Linked DNA regions of Rhodovastum atsumiense. The main gene of each other region encodes a partner of the protein of the gene in region 3 in a complex. Links are inferred from orthologs where the notes say so. Each region holds a gene or a part of one and is shown on either strand. Other genes may lie near its edges.

What was found.
Region 1: the proteins of accD (region 3) and NBY65_RS25010 are in contact, whole or in part, in a solved structure (PDB 8UXZ), measured with the Escherichia coli proteins. The link is inferred for Rhodovastum atsumiense from one-to-one orthologs.
Region 2: the proteins of accD (region 3) and accC are in contact, whole or in part, in a solved structure (PDB 8UXZ), measured with the Escherichia coli proteins. The link is inferred for Rhodovastum atsumiense from one-to-one orthologs.
Region 4: the proteins of accD (region 3) and accB are in contact, whole or in part, in a solved structure (PDB 8UXZ), measured with the Escherichia coli proteins. The link is inferred for Rhodovastum atsumiense from one-to-one orthologs.

Annotation. Positions count from the first base shown.
Region 1 is NZ_OW485601.1:5,553,058-5,556,236, reverse strand. What follows is about bases 268-3,172. They hold NBY65_RS25010 (acetyl-CoA carboxylase carboxyltransferase subunit alpha), read right to left. Parts: upstream 2,246-3,172; coding sequence 1,289-2,245; downstream 268-1,288. Other genes in these bases: NBY65_RS25005 (site-specific tyrosine recombinase XerD), read right to left, coding at 2,278-3,172; NBY65_RS25015 (NAD-dependent epimerase/dehydratase family protein), read right to left, coding at 268-1,070. Outside these bases: NBY65_RS25020 (hypothetical protein), read left to right, coding at 1-212; more of NBY65_RS25015, read right to left, coding at 264-267; more of NBY65_RS25005, read right to left, coding at 3,173-3,179. UniProt on the Escherichia coli protein: Component of the acetyl coenzyme A carboxylase (ACC) complex. First, biotin carboxylase catalyzes the carboxylation of biotin on its carrier protein (BCCP) and then the CO(2) group is transferred by the carboxyltransferase to acetyl-CoA to form malonyl-CoA.
Region 2 is NZ_OW485601.1:1,824,495-1,827,739, forward strand. What follows is about bases 275-3,245. They hold accC (acetyl-CoA carboxylase biotin carboxylase subunit), read right to left. Parts: upstream 2,447-3,245; coding sequence 1,103-2,446; downstream 275-1,102. Other genes in these bases: NBY65_RS08165 (hypothetical protein), read right to left, coding at 275-290; aat (leucyl/phenylalanyl-tRNA--protein transferase), read right to left, coding at 296-985; accB (acetyl-CoA carboxylase biotin carboxyl carrier protein), read right to left, coding at 2,465-2,944; aroQ (type II 3-dehydroquinate dehydratase), read right to left, coding at 2,941-3,245. Outside these bases: more of NBY65_RS08165, read right to left, coding at 1-274. UniProt on the Escherichia coli protein: This protein is a component of the acetyl coenzyme A carboxylase complex; first, biotin carboxylase catalyzes the carboxylation of the carrier protein and then the transcarboxylase transfers the carboxyl group to form malonyl-CoA.
Region 3 is NZ_OW485601.1:3,038,348-3,041,616, forward strand. What follows is about bases 1-2,995. They hold accD (acetyl-CoA carboxylase, carboxyltransferase subunit beta), read right to left. Parts: upstream 1,958-2,995; coding sequence 1,043-1,957; downstream 1-1,042. Other genes in these bases: NBY65_RS13740 (bifunctional folylpolyglutamate synthase/dihydrofolate synthase), read right to left, coding at 1-1,023; trpA (tryptophan synthase subunit alpha), read right to left, coding at 2,025-2,855; trpB (tryptophan synthase subunit beta), read right to left, coding at 2,852-2,995. In the rest of the region: more of trpB, read right to left, coding at 2,996-3,269.
Region 4 is NZ_OW485601.1:1,825,699-1,828,557, forward strand. It holds accB (acetyl-CoA carboxylase biotin carboxyl carrier protein), read right to left. Parts: upstream 1,741-2,859; coding sequence 1,261-1,740; downstream 1-1,260. Other genes in the region: accC (acetyl-CoA carboxylase biotin carboxylase subunit), read right to left, coding at 1-1,242; aroQ (type II 3-dehydroquinate dehydratase), read right to left, coding at 1,737-2,201; thiS (sulfur carrier protein ThiS), read left to right, coding at 2,352-2,540; NBY65_RS08195 (thiazole synthase), read left to right, coding at 2,543-2,859. UniProt on the Escherichia coli protein: This protein is a component of the acetyl coenzyme A carboxylase complex; first, biotin carboxylase catalyzes the carboxylation of the carrier protein and then the transcarboxylase transfers the carboxyl group to form malonyl-CoA.

The DNA.
Region 1 (3,179 bases), 2.5 Mb from region 3 along the record:
GCAATGGAGCAGCCATCGCCGGCGCCATCATCGGGCTGGGCGTGGGTGCCGCCATCGCCGGGGCGATGGCCCCGCCGGTCTATGCCGCGCCTCCCCCGGTCGTGGTCGCGCCACCGCCCGCGGTGGTCTACGCGCCGCCGCCCCGCGTGATCTATGCCCCGCCGCCGGTGGTGTACGCGCCGCCGCCGCCCCCGGCCTATTACGGCTGGTAAGCCGGATCGATCGATGCCCGACGCACCCCTGGCGTGCATCGGGCGGGGCGCCTACCACTCGGACAGCATCACCTGCGCTTCCAGATCGGCGGCAAGGGCCCGGCTGCGACGGGCCATCTCCTCCTGGGCGCTCTTTGCCTCGTCCAGCTCCGCCGTCCAGCCATCCTGCGGCGCGTAGCCGATCACCCGCTTCGTTGTCTCGATGTCCCAGGGCATGCCGGGATTGTCGCTCATCAGATTGAGCACGGCGAAGTCCACGCCCTCGGCCAACACGGCGCGCTCATGCGCCTGGCAGAGATCCCTGTCGGACAGCCACATCTGCTGGCCCCAGCGCCCCATCGTCATGTGCGGCCCCGGGCGATTGCCGGGAACCGGCTGATTCCAGCCGATGCGAAAGGCAATGAAGCCGACCCCCTGCTGGGCGACATCCCAGCCCAGGCGTTCGCCCGCCAGCTTCGACATGCCGTAGGGCGTCAGCGGATGCGGGGTCAGGTCCGGGGTGATCGTCACCCCGGCGAAGCGATACCCCACCATCACCCAGTTCGAACTGGCGAAGATTACCCGCCTCGCCCCGTGCCGGCGCGCCGCGCGCAACACGTTGGCGGTCATGTCGATGTTCTCCTGCGCCATGCGCCAGTCGCCGAACTGCGAGCCATGGCCGGCCAGATGGATCACCGCATCCACCCCGGCGAAGCTGGCGGCCCAGGTGTCGTCGTACTGCAGCAGATCGGCGGCGATCACGCCCGGCATGGCGCTGCGATCGAGCCGGCGCAGGGTCCAACCCAGGCCCACGCAGTGCGCGCTCAGCTTGCGGCCGATATTGCCGGCCGCACCGGTGATGGCAACGATGCGGGACATCCGCTCCTCCCTGAATGAGACGGGGGGGGAAGAGTGGCACGGTTTCGAGGATCATGCGCGTTGGGGCTTTGCCCCAAACCCGACCAGGAGGCTTTGCCTCCTGGACCTCCACCAAGGGCCAGAGGCCCTTGGATCCCATATCTTTTGCCGCGCAGCGCGATGGGGGTGCAGGGGCCTTGTGGCCCCTGCCGGGTCGAGGGCAGAGCCCTCGCCTTGCCTTAGGCCGGCAGTTCCCGTCCCATTTCCAGGAACTTCTCCCGCCGCTTCGCCTGGAGTGCCGCCGGCTCCAGCGCCAGCAACGGCGTCAGCGCCGCCTGCACCGCATTGCCCACCGCGGTGATCGCCGCGGCCGGATCGCGATGAGCGCCGCCCAGCGGTTCGGGCACGACCGTGTCGATCAGCTTCAGCCGCCGCAGGTCCTCGGCGGTCAGCTTGAGCGCCTCGGCGGCGACGGAGGCCTGGGCCGCGTCCTTCCACAGGATCGCGGCGCAGCCTTCCGGCGAAATGACCGAGTAGATGGAATGCTCCAGCATCAGCACGGCATCGCCCGCGGCGAGCGCGATCGCCCCGCCCGAGCCGCCTTCGCCGATGATGGTCGCGACCACCGGCACCGGCGCTTCCAGGCAGGCCTCGATCGACCGGGCGATCGCCTCGGCCTGGCCGCGGGCTTCCGCCTCGATGCCGGGGAAGGCGCCGGCGGTGTCGACGAAGGTCAGCACCGGCAGGCCGAAGCGGCCGGCCAACTGCATCAGCCGGCGTGCCTTGCGGTAGCCCTCGGGCCGGGCCATGCCGAAATTATGCGCGACACGGCTCTCGGTGTCGGACCCCTTCTCGGTGCCGAGCACCATCACCGAACGGCCGCGGAACCGCCCGAGCCCGCCGAGCACCGCCCGGTCCTCGGCAAAGGCGCGGTCGCCGGCCAGCGGCGTCCAGTCGGTGATCAGCGAGGCGATGTAATCATTCGCCTTCGGCCGGTCGGGATGGCGGGCGACCTGCGTCTTCTGCCAGGGCGTCAGCTTCGCATAGGTGGCGCGCAGCTGACGGTCGGCTTTCTCGGTCAGCTTGCCGACCTCCTCGGCGATGTTGAGGCCCTCGGCCTCCGACATCTTCCGCAGCTCTTCGATCTTGCTCTCGAGCTCGGCGATCGGCTTCTCGAAATCCAGGAAATGGCGCATGAGCGGCCCTTTAACACCTGCGGAACGGCAGGTCAGCCCCCGGCGGACGCGCCCTCGGCCCGCCGGGCGAGCGGGTGGTGCGCTTCCACCAGGCGCTGCAGCCGCTCGGCCAGCACGTGGGTATAAATTTCGGTCGTGGCGATATCGGCGTGACCGAGCAGCATCTGCAAGCTGCGCAGGTCGGCGCCGCGGGCAAGCATGTGGCTGGCGAAGGAATGGCGCAGCACGTGCGGCGAGACCCGTTCCGGATCCAGGCCGGCATCCAGCGCCACCTGCTTGAGAATCTGCGCGAAACCCTGCCGGGTCAGCGCACGGCGGGGATCGCGGCCGGGGAACAGCCATCCCCCCTTTCCACCTTTCCGGACGCCCCCTTCCGCGGCGATCAGTGCAGCGGCGGCGTCACGGGCGGCATCGGACAGCGGCACCAGCCGCTCGCGGCCGCCCTTGCCGCGCACCAGCAGCACCGTGGCATCACCGGACAGCGCCGCACGCGGCAGCGCCAGCAGCTCCGAAACGCGCAGCCCGGTGGCATACAGGATCTCCAGCGCCGCGGTCATCACCAGCGCCTGCCGACCCTCGCGCCCGGCAGCGGCGGCAAGCAAGGCGTCGACCTCCGCCTCGGTCAGGAATTTCGGCAGGGGGCTGGGCTGCTTCGGGCTGTCGAGCAGACTGGTGGGATCATCGGCGCGCAGACCGTCGCGCAGCAGGAACCGGTAGAACTGCCGCAGCGCCGAGAGACGGCGCGCCGCCGAGCGGGCGGACAGCCCGCTGGCGGCAAGCCACGAAAGATAGGCGCGCAGCAGCTCCGGCCCGGCAGCGACCAGGGCCTCGCCACGCCGTGCGGCGAAGCCGGCGGCATCGAGCAAGTCGGAACGATAGGCCGCCACCGTGTTGGCGGCGGCCCCGCGCTCGGCCAGCAGCATCTCCAGGAAGG
Region 2 (3,245 bases), 1.2 Mb from region 3 along the record:
ACCCCGAGCTGTTCCATCACCACGCTGGCACGGCGCTCACGCGGATCGACCAGGATCCAGCCCGGCAGGGCGCCATCGATGCGCACCAGCCCGGATGCCGCCGAGTAGCGCAGCAGCACCTGCTTCGGCGCGCCCGGCTGCGGCAGGGAGGTGGCGTAGGTCACCGCGACGTCGCGCGTGGGCGGGAAGACGGGACGGTCCCGGGGCGCGGCGCGGGCGATCCCCACGGCCATCACCAGGGCGGCCAGCGCACCCGCGGCCAATCCCCCCATCCTGGGCAGGTTTCGCATGAAATTCAGTCCTTTCCGGCCTCGTCCCCAGCCCCGCCACGCCCGGCCAGAAGCCGCATCTCGGCCTCCAGCCGACCTGGATCCACCTCGAGGATCCAGCGTGCCGGCGTATCCACCGCCTGGGCGAGCAAGGTCTTGTAGGCGTCGCGGGGAATCTCGATCGCGCCGAACTGGGCCAGGTGGCTGGTGACGAACTGGGTGTCGAGCAGGGTGAACCCGCCGAGCCGCAGCCGTGCCACCAGATGCACCAGGGCGACCTTGGAGGCATCCCGAACCCGGCTGAACATGCTCTCGCCGAAGAACGCGCCGCCCAGTGCGACCCCATAGAGCCCGCCCACCAGGCAGCCATGCAGCCGGCACTCGATGGAATGGGCGTGTCCCAGCCGGTGCAGATCGGTGAAAAGCCGTTCTATTTCCGGATTGATCCAGGTGTCTTCCCGCCCTGGCGCCGCCTCGGCGCAGGCGGCGATGGTGGAGGGGAAGTCGCGGTCGGCCACCACCTCGAACCCGCCGTTGAGCGCGGTGCGCAGCAGTCGCCGCGAGAGGTGGAATCCCTCAAGTGGCAGCACGCCGCGTTGTTCGGGATCGAGCCAGTACAGTCGATCGCCCCGCCGTGTCTCCGCCATGGGAAACAGTCCGGCGCGATAGGCGCGCAGCATCAGATCCGGCGTAACCTCGAAGGAACGGCGGGACATCGGACGATACTGCCTGAGCGGCGCGGCGAAGGGAAGGAACGTGCCGCGCAGCGCTTTTGGGGTGCAGGGGCCTTGTGGCCCCTGCCGGGTCAAGGGCAGAGCCCTTGCCTTCCTTTATTACCCCTGCTGCGAGACAAACCGCTCCAGCCAGTGGATCGTGTACTGCCCCGCGATGAAATCGGGATGTTCGACGATACGCTGGTGCAGTGGCACGGTGGTTTCAATACCAACCACGGCGAATTCGGCGAGGCTGCGCCGCAGCCGGGCGATCGCCTCGGCCCGGGTGGGCGCGTGGACGATCAGCTTGGCCACCATGCTGTCGTAATAGGGCGGCACCACGTAGCCGGCATAGAGCGCGGAATCGACCCGCACCCCCAGCCCCCCGGGCGCGTGGAACGCGGTCACCCGACCCGGGGTGGGCATGAAGGTTTCCGGGTTTTCGGCGGTGATGCGGCACTCGATGGCGTGGCCGGTGAAGGCGATCTCCGACTGTTCGTAGGAGAGCCGGCGGCCGGCGGCGATGCGGATCTGTTCGCGCACCAGGTCGACGCCGCAGACCATTTCGGTCACCGGGTGCTCGACCTGCAGGCGGGTGTTCATCTCGATGAAGGCGAAATGCCCGTCCTGGTAGAGGAATTCCAGCGTGCCGGCGTTGCGGTAGCCAAGCTGGCTGAGCGCCGCCGTGACGGTGGACCCAAGGGCATCGCGCTGGCCCGGGGTCAGGGCGGGGGAGCCGGCCTCTTCCAGCAATTTCTGGTGGCGCCGCTGCAGGCTGCAGTCGCGTTCGCCGAAATGCACGACCTGGCCGAAATTGTCCGCCAGGATCTGCAGCTCGATATGGCGCGGCCGGTCGAGGTATTTTTCCATGTAGACGGCGTCGTTGCCGAACGCCGCGCGGGCTTCGGTGCGGGCGAGCTGCCACGCCTCCTCCAGCTCGTCGGGGCCCGCCGCCACCTTCATGCCGCGCCCGCCACCACCGGCCGCCGCCTTGATCAGCACCGGATAGCCGATATCGCTGGCGATGCGCCGCGCCTCGTCGATGTCGGCGATCGCCCCCGCCGAGCCCGGCACCAGTGGCACGCCGAGCGCGCCCATCGCCGCCTTGGCCGCGATCTTGTCGCCCATCATGCGGATATGCGCAGGCGACGGCCCGATGAAGGTCAGGCCGTGCGCCTCCACCATCTCGGCGAAGGAAGCGTTCTCGGAGAGGAACCCGTAGCCGGGGTGGATGGCATCCGCCCCGGTGATGGTGGCCGCCGAGAGGATCGACGGCACGTTGAGGTAGGAATCGCGGGCAGCCGGCGGGCCGATGCAGACGCTCTCGTCGGCGAGGCGCACATGCATGGCGGCGGCGTCGGCGGTGGAATGCACCGCGACGGTGCGGATGCCCATCTCGCGGCAGGCGCGCTGAATTCGCAGCGCGATCTCGCCCCGGTTGGCGATCAGGATCTTCTGGAACACGGTGCCCGCGTCCTCGGGCTATTCGAGGATCAGCAGAGGCTGGCCGTACTCGACCGGCGCACCCGACCCGATCAGGATGCGCGTGACCGTGCCCGCCTTCGGCGCCTTGATCTGATTGAAGGTCTTCATGGCCTCGATCAGCATCAGCGTCTGCCCCGCGGCCACGGTCTGGCCGGCGGTGACGAAGGGCTGCGACCCTGGCTCGGGCGAGAGATAGGCGACGCCGACCATCGGGCTGAGCACCGCGCCGGGATGCTGCGATTCATCCGCCGGCGGGGCCGGGTTGGCCGAGGGGCCGGCGGTGGCGACCGGCGGCGCCACCGTAACCGGGGCGGCAACCGGGACGGTGGAGACCGGCGCCGGGGCGGCGGGCGGATGCGCCCGGGCCACGCGGACGCGGCCATCCTTGCCCTCGATCTCGATCTCGGTCAGCCCCGTCTCGGTCAGGATCAGCGCGAGCTGCCTCACCGTCTCCGGGTCAATACTGACGGCGTTCATTCGTCGGGCGCCTCCAGAAGGTCGGCCATGGCGGTCAGCGCCAGCTTGTATCCGTTGATTCCGAGGCCGCAGATCACACCCACCGCCGCCTTCGAAACATAGGAGTGCTGCCGGAACTCTTCGCGCCGGTGAATATTCGTGACATGCACCTCGATGACCGGCAGCTCGGTCGCCAGCAGGGCGTCCATGAGCGCGATCGAGGTGGTGGTGTAGCCGGCCGGGTTGATGATGATGCCAGCGGCACGGCCACGGCATTCCTGCACCCAGGACACCAGTTCGCCTTCGCCGTTGGTCTGGCGGA
Region 3 (3,269 bases):
GATCAGGTGCACCGGGCGGTCGCCCCAGGTGTCGAGATGCTCGGCCAGGACCTGCCCGGCACCGGGATTGTGCCCGCCATCCAGCCATAGCTCCCAGCCCGGCGGCAGCGTCGCGGCGAGGCGCCCGGTCAGGCGCTGCAGCCGCGCCGGCCAGGAGACCGTGGCGAGGCCGCGGCCGATCGCCTCGGCGCCGAAGCCCAGCCCGGCAGCGCGGATGGCCGCCACGGCGATGCCGGCATTGTCGGCTTGGTGCGGGCCGGGCAGACCCGGCGGCGGCAGCTCGAGCGAGCCCGCCGCGTCGGCGTAGAGCAGTCCGGACGCGGTGCGGGCGATGCGCCAGTCGCGGTCGCGTTGCAGCAGGCGGGCGCCGGTGCGGGCGGCTTCCTGCCGCAGCACCTCCGCCGCTTCCGGCAGTTGCACCCCGGTGGCGACGGGCACGCCGGGCTTCATGATGCCGGCCTTCTCGCCGGCGATCTGGGCGATGGTGTCGCCGAGGAAGTCGCGGTGGTCGAACGAGATCGAGGTGATCGCCGCGGCGGCGGGGGGCGGGATCAGGTTGGTGGCGTCGTAGCGTCCGCCCAGTCCCACTTCCAGCACCACCAGCCCGGCGGGGACGCGGGAGAACAGCAGGAAGGCGGCGGCGGTGATCACCTCGAAGACGGTGATCGGCGCGCCGGCATTGCGGCGCTCCACCTCCTCGATGGCGGTGGCCAGGGTGTCGTCGTCGACGATGCGGCCGGCCAGCCGGATGCGCTCGTTGAAGCGCACCAGGTGCGGCGAGGTGAAGACGTGCACCGGCGTCCCCGCCGCCTCGGCGATGGCGCGCAGGAAGGCGCAGGTGCTGCCCTTGCCGTTGGTGCCGGCGACGTGGATCACCGGAGGCAGGCGCCGCTCGGGATGGTCAAGCTTGCCCAGCAGCGCTTCCAGCCGGCCGAGGCTGAGGTCGATCAGGCGCGGATGCAACGCGTGCAGCCGCGCCACGATCTCGGCGAAGCGGCCCTCCCGGGGCGGGTTGTCGCTCATGGCGTGGTGGCGGGACGGGTCAGGCGGCGGCCGGCTGCGCCGGTTGTGCCGGCGGCTCTTCCGGGCCTTCCAGCAGCGGCGGCAGTTCCTTCACCCGCAGCAGGCCGATCAGCCGTCCGAGCGTCAACGGCAGGTCCTGGCGCCTCACCACCATGTCGACGATGCCGTGGCTGTAGAGGTACTCGGCGCGCTGGAAGCCGTCGGGCAGCTTCTCGCGCACGGTCTGCTCGATCACGCGGGCGCCGGCGAAGCCGATCTCGGCGTTCGGTTCGGCGATGTGCACGTCCCCGAGCATGGTGAAGCTCGCGGTCACGCCGCCGGTGGTCGGGTCGGTCAGCACGGTGATGAAGGGCAGGCCGGCTTCCTTCACCATCTGCGCCGCGATCACGGTGCGCGGCATCTGCATCAGGCTGACCGCGCCTTCCATCATGCGCGCCCCGCCCGAGGCGGTGTAGATCACCAGCGCCGCTTCCTGCAGCACGGCGAGCTTCGCCGCCGCGACGATGCCTTCGCCGACCGCGGCGCCCATCGAGCCGCCGATGAACTCGAAGGCCATGGCCGCGACCACGGTCTTCTGGCCACCGACCAGCCCGTGCGCCACCGCGAGCGCGTCATCGAGCCCGGTCTTCTCGCGGGCGTCGCGCAGGCGGTCGGTGTAGCGCTTGCCGTCACGGAAGCGCAGCGGATCAAGCGGCACCTTGGGCAGCTCGATGCGGGTATAGGCGCCGCCGTCGAAGGTCCAGGCCAGCCGTTCCTCGGCCGAGGCCCGCAGGTGGTGGCCGCAATGGCTGCACACCTTCAGGTTCCGGGCCAGCTCCGTATGGTACAGCATCTGCTGGCAGGCGGGGCATTGCACCCAGAGATTGTCGGGCACCTCGCGGCGGCCGAGCAGGGTGCGGATCTTCGGGCGGACGTATTCGGTCAGCCAGCTCATAGTCTTCTCCTCGGGGGCGGGAACGATCCCGCCCCAGCCCCTTCCCGTGGGGAAGGGGGGTCTTCTGTCAGGCGGTTACCCGTGCGGACCGGACGCCCTCGGCAAGGTCGCGGACCTGGTCGAGCACGAGGCGGATGGCGTCGGGGCGGGGATGGCCCTTCTCGTCCAGGTGCCCCGCCAGGGTGTCGATCAGCGACGACGCCACCACGGCGGCGTCGGCGGCGCGCACCGCGGCGGCGGCCTGGGCGGGGCTGCGCACGCCGAAGCCGATGGCGATCGGCAGGTCGGTGTGGCGGCGGATGCGCGGGATCGCGGCGGCGAGTTCGTCGGCGCTGGCGGTGCGCGTGCCGGTGATGCCGGTGATGCTGACGTAGTAGACGAAGCCCGAGCTGCCGTGCAGCACCTTGGGCAGGCGTTCGTCGTCGGTGGTGGGGGCGATCAGGCGGATGATGTCCAGGCCGCGCGCCGCCGCGTGCGGGGCGAGCAGGTCGGCTTCCTCGCTCGGCAGGTCGACCACGATCAGCCCGTCCGCCCCGGCCGCCGCGGCGTCGGTGCAGAAGCTTTCCGTCCCGTAGGACAGGATCGGGTTGAGGTAGCCCATCAGCACGATGGGGGTGGTGTCGTCCTCGCGGCGGAACTCGCGCACCATCGCCAGGGTGTGCGCCATGTTGGCGCCGGCGCTGAGGGCGCGCTTGCCGGCGAGCTGGATGGTCGGGCCGTCGGCCATCGGGTCGGTGAAGGGGCAGCCGATCTCGATCAGGTCGGCGCCCGCCGCCGGCATGCCGCGCAGCAGCGCCATCGAAGTGGCGGGGTCGGGGTCCCAGGCTTCCAGGAAGGTGATGAGCGCGCCGCGCCCTTCCTTGCGGAGGGCCGCGAATTTGGCGGCGATGCGGCTCATAATTTCACTCCCAGATGCTCGGCGACGGCGAAGATGTCCTTGTCGCCGCGGCCGGAGAGACCCATCAGCACGATCTTGTCCGGGGAGAGGGTGGGGGCGAGCTTCATCACCTGCGCCAGGGCATGGGCCGGCTCCAGGGCCGGAATGATACCTTCGGTGCGGGTGCAGAGCTGGAACGCCTCCAGCGCTTCCGTGTCGGTGGCGGCGACGTATTCGACGCGGCCGATGTCGTGCAGCCAGGAATGTTCGGGGCCGATGCCGGGGTAGTCGAGGCCGGCGCTGATGCTGTGTGCCTCGATGATCTGGCCGTCGTCGTCCTGCAGCAGGTAGGTGCGGTTGCCGTGCAGCACGCCCGGCCGGCCGCCGGCGAGGCTCGCCGCGTGTTCGCCGGTTTCCACGCCGCGCCCGGCTGCC
Region 4 (2,859 bases), 1.2 Mb from region 3 along the record:
TTCAATACCAACCACGGCGAATTCGGCGAGGCTGCGCCGCAGCCGGGCGATCGCCTCGGCCCGGGTGGGCGCGTGGACGATCAGCTTGGCCACCATGCTGTCGTAATAGGGCGGCACCACGTAGCCGGCATAGAGCGCGGAATCGACCCGCACCCCCAGCCCCCCGGGCGCGTGGAACGCGGTCACCCGACCCGGGGTGGGCATGAAGGTTTCCGGGTTTTCGGCGGTGATGCGGCACTCGATGGCGTGGCCGGTGAAGGCGATCTCCGACTGTTCGTAGGAGAGCCGGCGGCCGGCGGCGATGCGGATCTGTTCGCGCACCAGGTCGACGCCGCAGACCATTTCGGTCACCGGGTGCTCGACCTGCAGGCGGGTGTTCATCTCGATGAAGGCGAAATGCCCGTCCTGGTAGAGGAATTCCAGCGTGCCGGCGTTGCGGTAGCCAAGCTGGCTGAGCGCCGCCGTGACGGTGGACCCAAGGGCATCGCGCTGGCCCGGGGTCAGGGCGGGGGAGCCGGCCTCTTCCAGCAATTTCTGGTGGCGCCGCTGCAGGCTGCAGTCGCGTTCGCCGAAATGCACGACCTGGCCGAAATTGTCCGCCAGGATCTGCAGCTCGATATGGCGCGGCCGGTCGAGGTATTTTTCCATGTAGACGGCGTCGTTGCCGAACGCCGCGCGGGCTTCGGTGCGGGCGAGCTGCCACGCCTCCTCCAGCTCGTCGGGGCCCGCCGCCACCTTCATGCCGCGCCCGCCACCACCGGCCGCCGCCTTGATCAGCACCGGATAGCCGATATCGCTGGCGATGCGCCGCGCCTCGTCGATGTCGGCGATCGCCCCCGCCGAGCCCGGCACCAGTGGCACGCCGAGCGCGCCCATCGCCGCCTTGGCCGCGATCTTGTCGCCCATCATGCGGATATGCGCAGGCGACGGCCCGATGAAGGTCAGGCCGTGCGCCTCCACCATCTCGGCGAAGGAAGCGTTCTCGGAGAGGAACCCGTAGCCGGGGTGGATGGCATCCGCCCCGGTGATGGTGGCCGCCGAGAGGATCGACGGCACGTTGAGGTAGGAATCGCGGGCAGCCGGCGGGCCGATGCAGACGCTCTCGTCGGCGAGGCGCACATGCATGGCGGCGGCGTCGGCGGTGGAATGCACCGCGACGGTGCGGATGCCCATCTCGCGGCAGGCGCGCTGAATTCGCAGCGCGATCTCGCCCCGGTTGGCGATCAGGATCTTCTGGAACACGGTGCCCGCGTCCTCGGGCTATTCGAGGATCAGCAGAGGCTGGCCGTACTCGACCGGCGCACCCGACCCGATCAGGATGCGCGTGACCGTGCCCGCCTTCGGCGCCTTGATCTGATTGAAGGTCTTCATGGCCTCGATCAGCATCAGCGTCTGCCCCGCGGCCACGGTCTGGCCGGCGGTGACGAAGGGCTGCGACCCTGGCTCGGGCGAGAGATAGGCGACGCCGACCATCGGGCTGAGCACCGCGCCGGGATGCTGCGATTCATCCGCCGGCGGGGCCGGGTTGGCCGAGGGGCCGGCGGTGGCGACCGGCGGCGCCACCGTAACCGGGGCGGCAACCGGGACGGTGGAGACCGGCGCCGGGGCGGCGGGCGGATGCGCCCGGGCCACGCGGACGCGGCCATCCTTGCCCTCGATCTCGATCTCGGTCAGCCCCGTCTCGGTCAGGATCAGCGCGAGCTGCCTCACCGTCTCCGGGTCAATACTGACGGCGTTCATTCGTCGGGCGCCTCCAGAAGGTCGGCCATGGCGGTCAGCGCCAGCTTGTATCCGTTGATTCCGAGGCCGCAGATCACACCCACCGCCGCCTTCGAAACATAGGAGTGCTGCCGGAACTCTTCGCGCCGGTGAATATTCGTGACATGCACCTCGATGACCGGCAGCTCGGTCGCCAGCAGGGCGTCCATGAGCGCGATCGAGGTGGTGGTGTAGCCGGCCGGGTTGATGATGATGCCAGCGGCACGGCCACGGCATTCCTGCACCCAGGACACCAGTTCGCCTTCGCCGTTGGTCTGGCGGAAATCGATGGCGAGCCCGAGCTGATCGGCGATTTCGGCGCAGAGCGCCTCCACGTCGTCCAGCGTCGCGCTGCCATAAAGATGTGGCTGACGCAGCCCGAGCATGTTCATGTTCGGGCCGTTGAAGACGGCGATCAGCGGCAGGGAGGGTCCGGGCGACATGGCGGCGCCCCCTAGCACGGGTACAGCGTCGCATCAATGCGTGGCGGCATGGCCGCCCATGCAACCCGGCATCGGCCGGACGCTCGCTTGTTCGCAACGGGGCCGATCCCCATACTCGACACCATGGGAGAGCAAGACCTGACGCTCACATTGAACGGTGAGCCCCACGTGCTGGACGGGCGCCTGACGGTGACCGGCCTGCTCGAGCGGATCGGACTCGACCCGCGCAAGGTCGCGGTCGAGCGCAACCGGGAGATCGTGCCACGCTCGGCCTATGCCGGAACCTGGCTGGCCCCCGGCGACTCCCTCGAGATCGTGCATTTCATCGGCGGAGGCTGAACATGGATGGCCACATCCAGACGACGGACGGCCAGACGGAGGATGACGGCTGGACCGTCGCGGGACGGCGTTTCCGCTCGCGGCTGATCGTGGGCACCGGCAAATACAAGGACCTGGAGGAAACCGCCGCGGCGATCGCGGCGAGCGGGGCGGAAATGGTCACCGTGGCGGTGCGCCGGGTGAACCTCGCCGATCCCAAGGCGCCGATGCTGCAGGATTATGTCGACCCCCGCAAATACACATACCTGCCCAACACCGCGGGCTGCCACACCGCCGAGGACGCGGTGCGCACCCTGCGGCTGGCGCGCGAGGCCGGCGG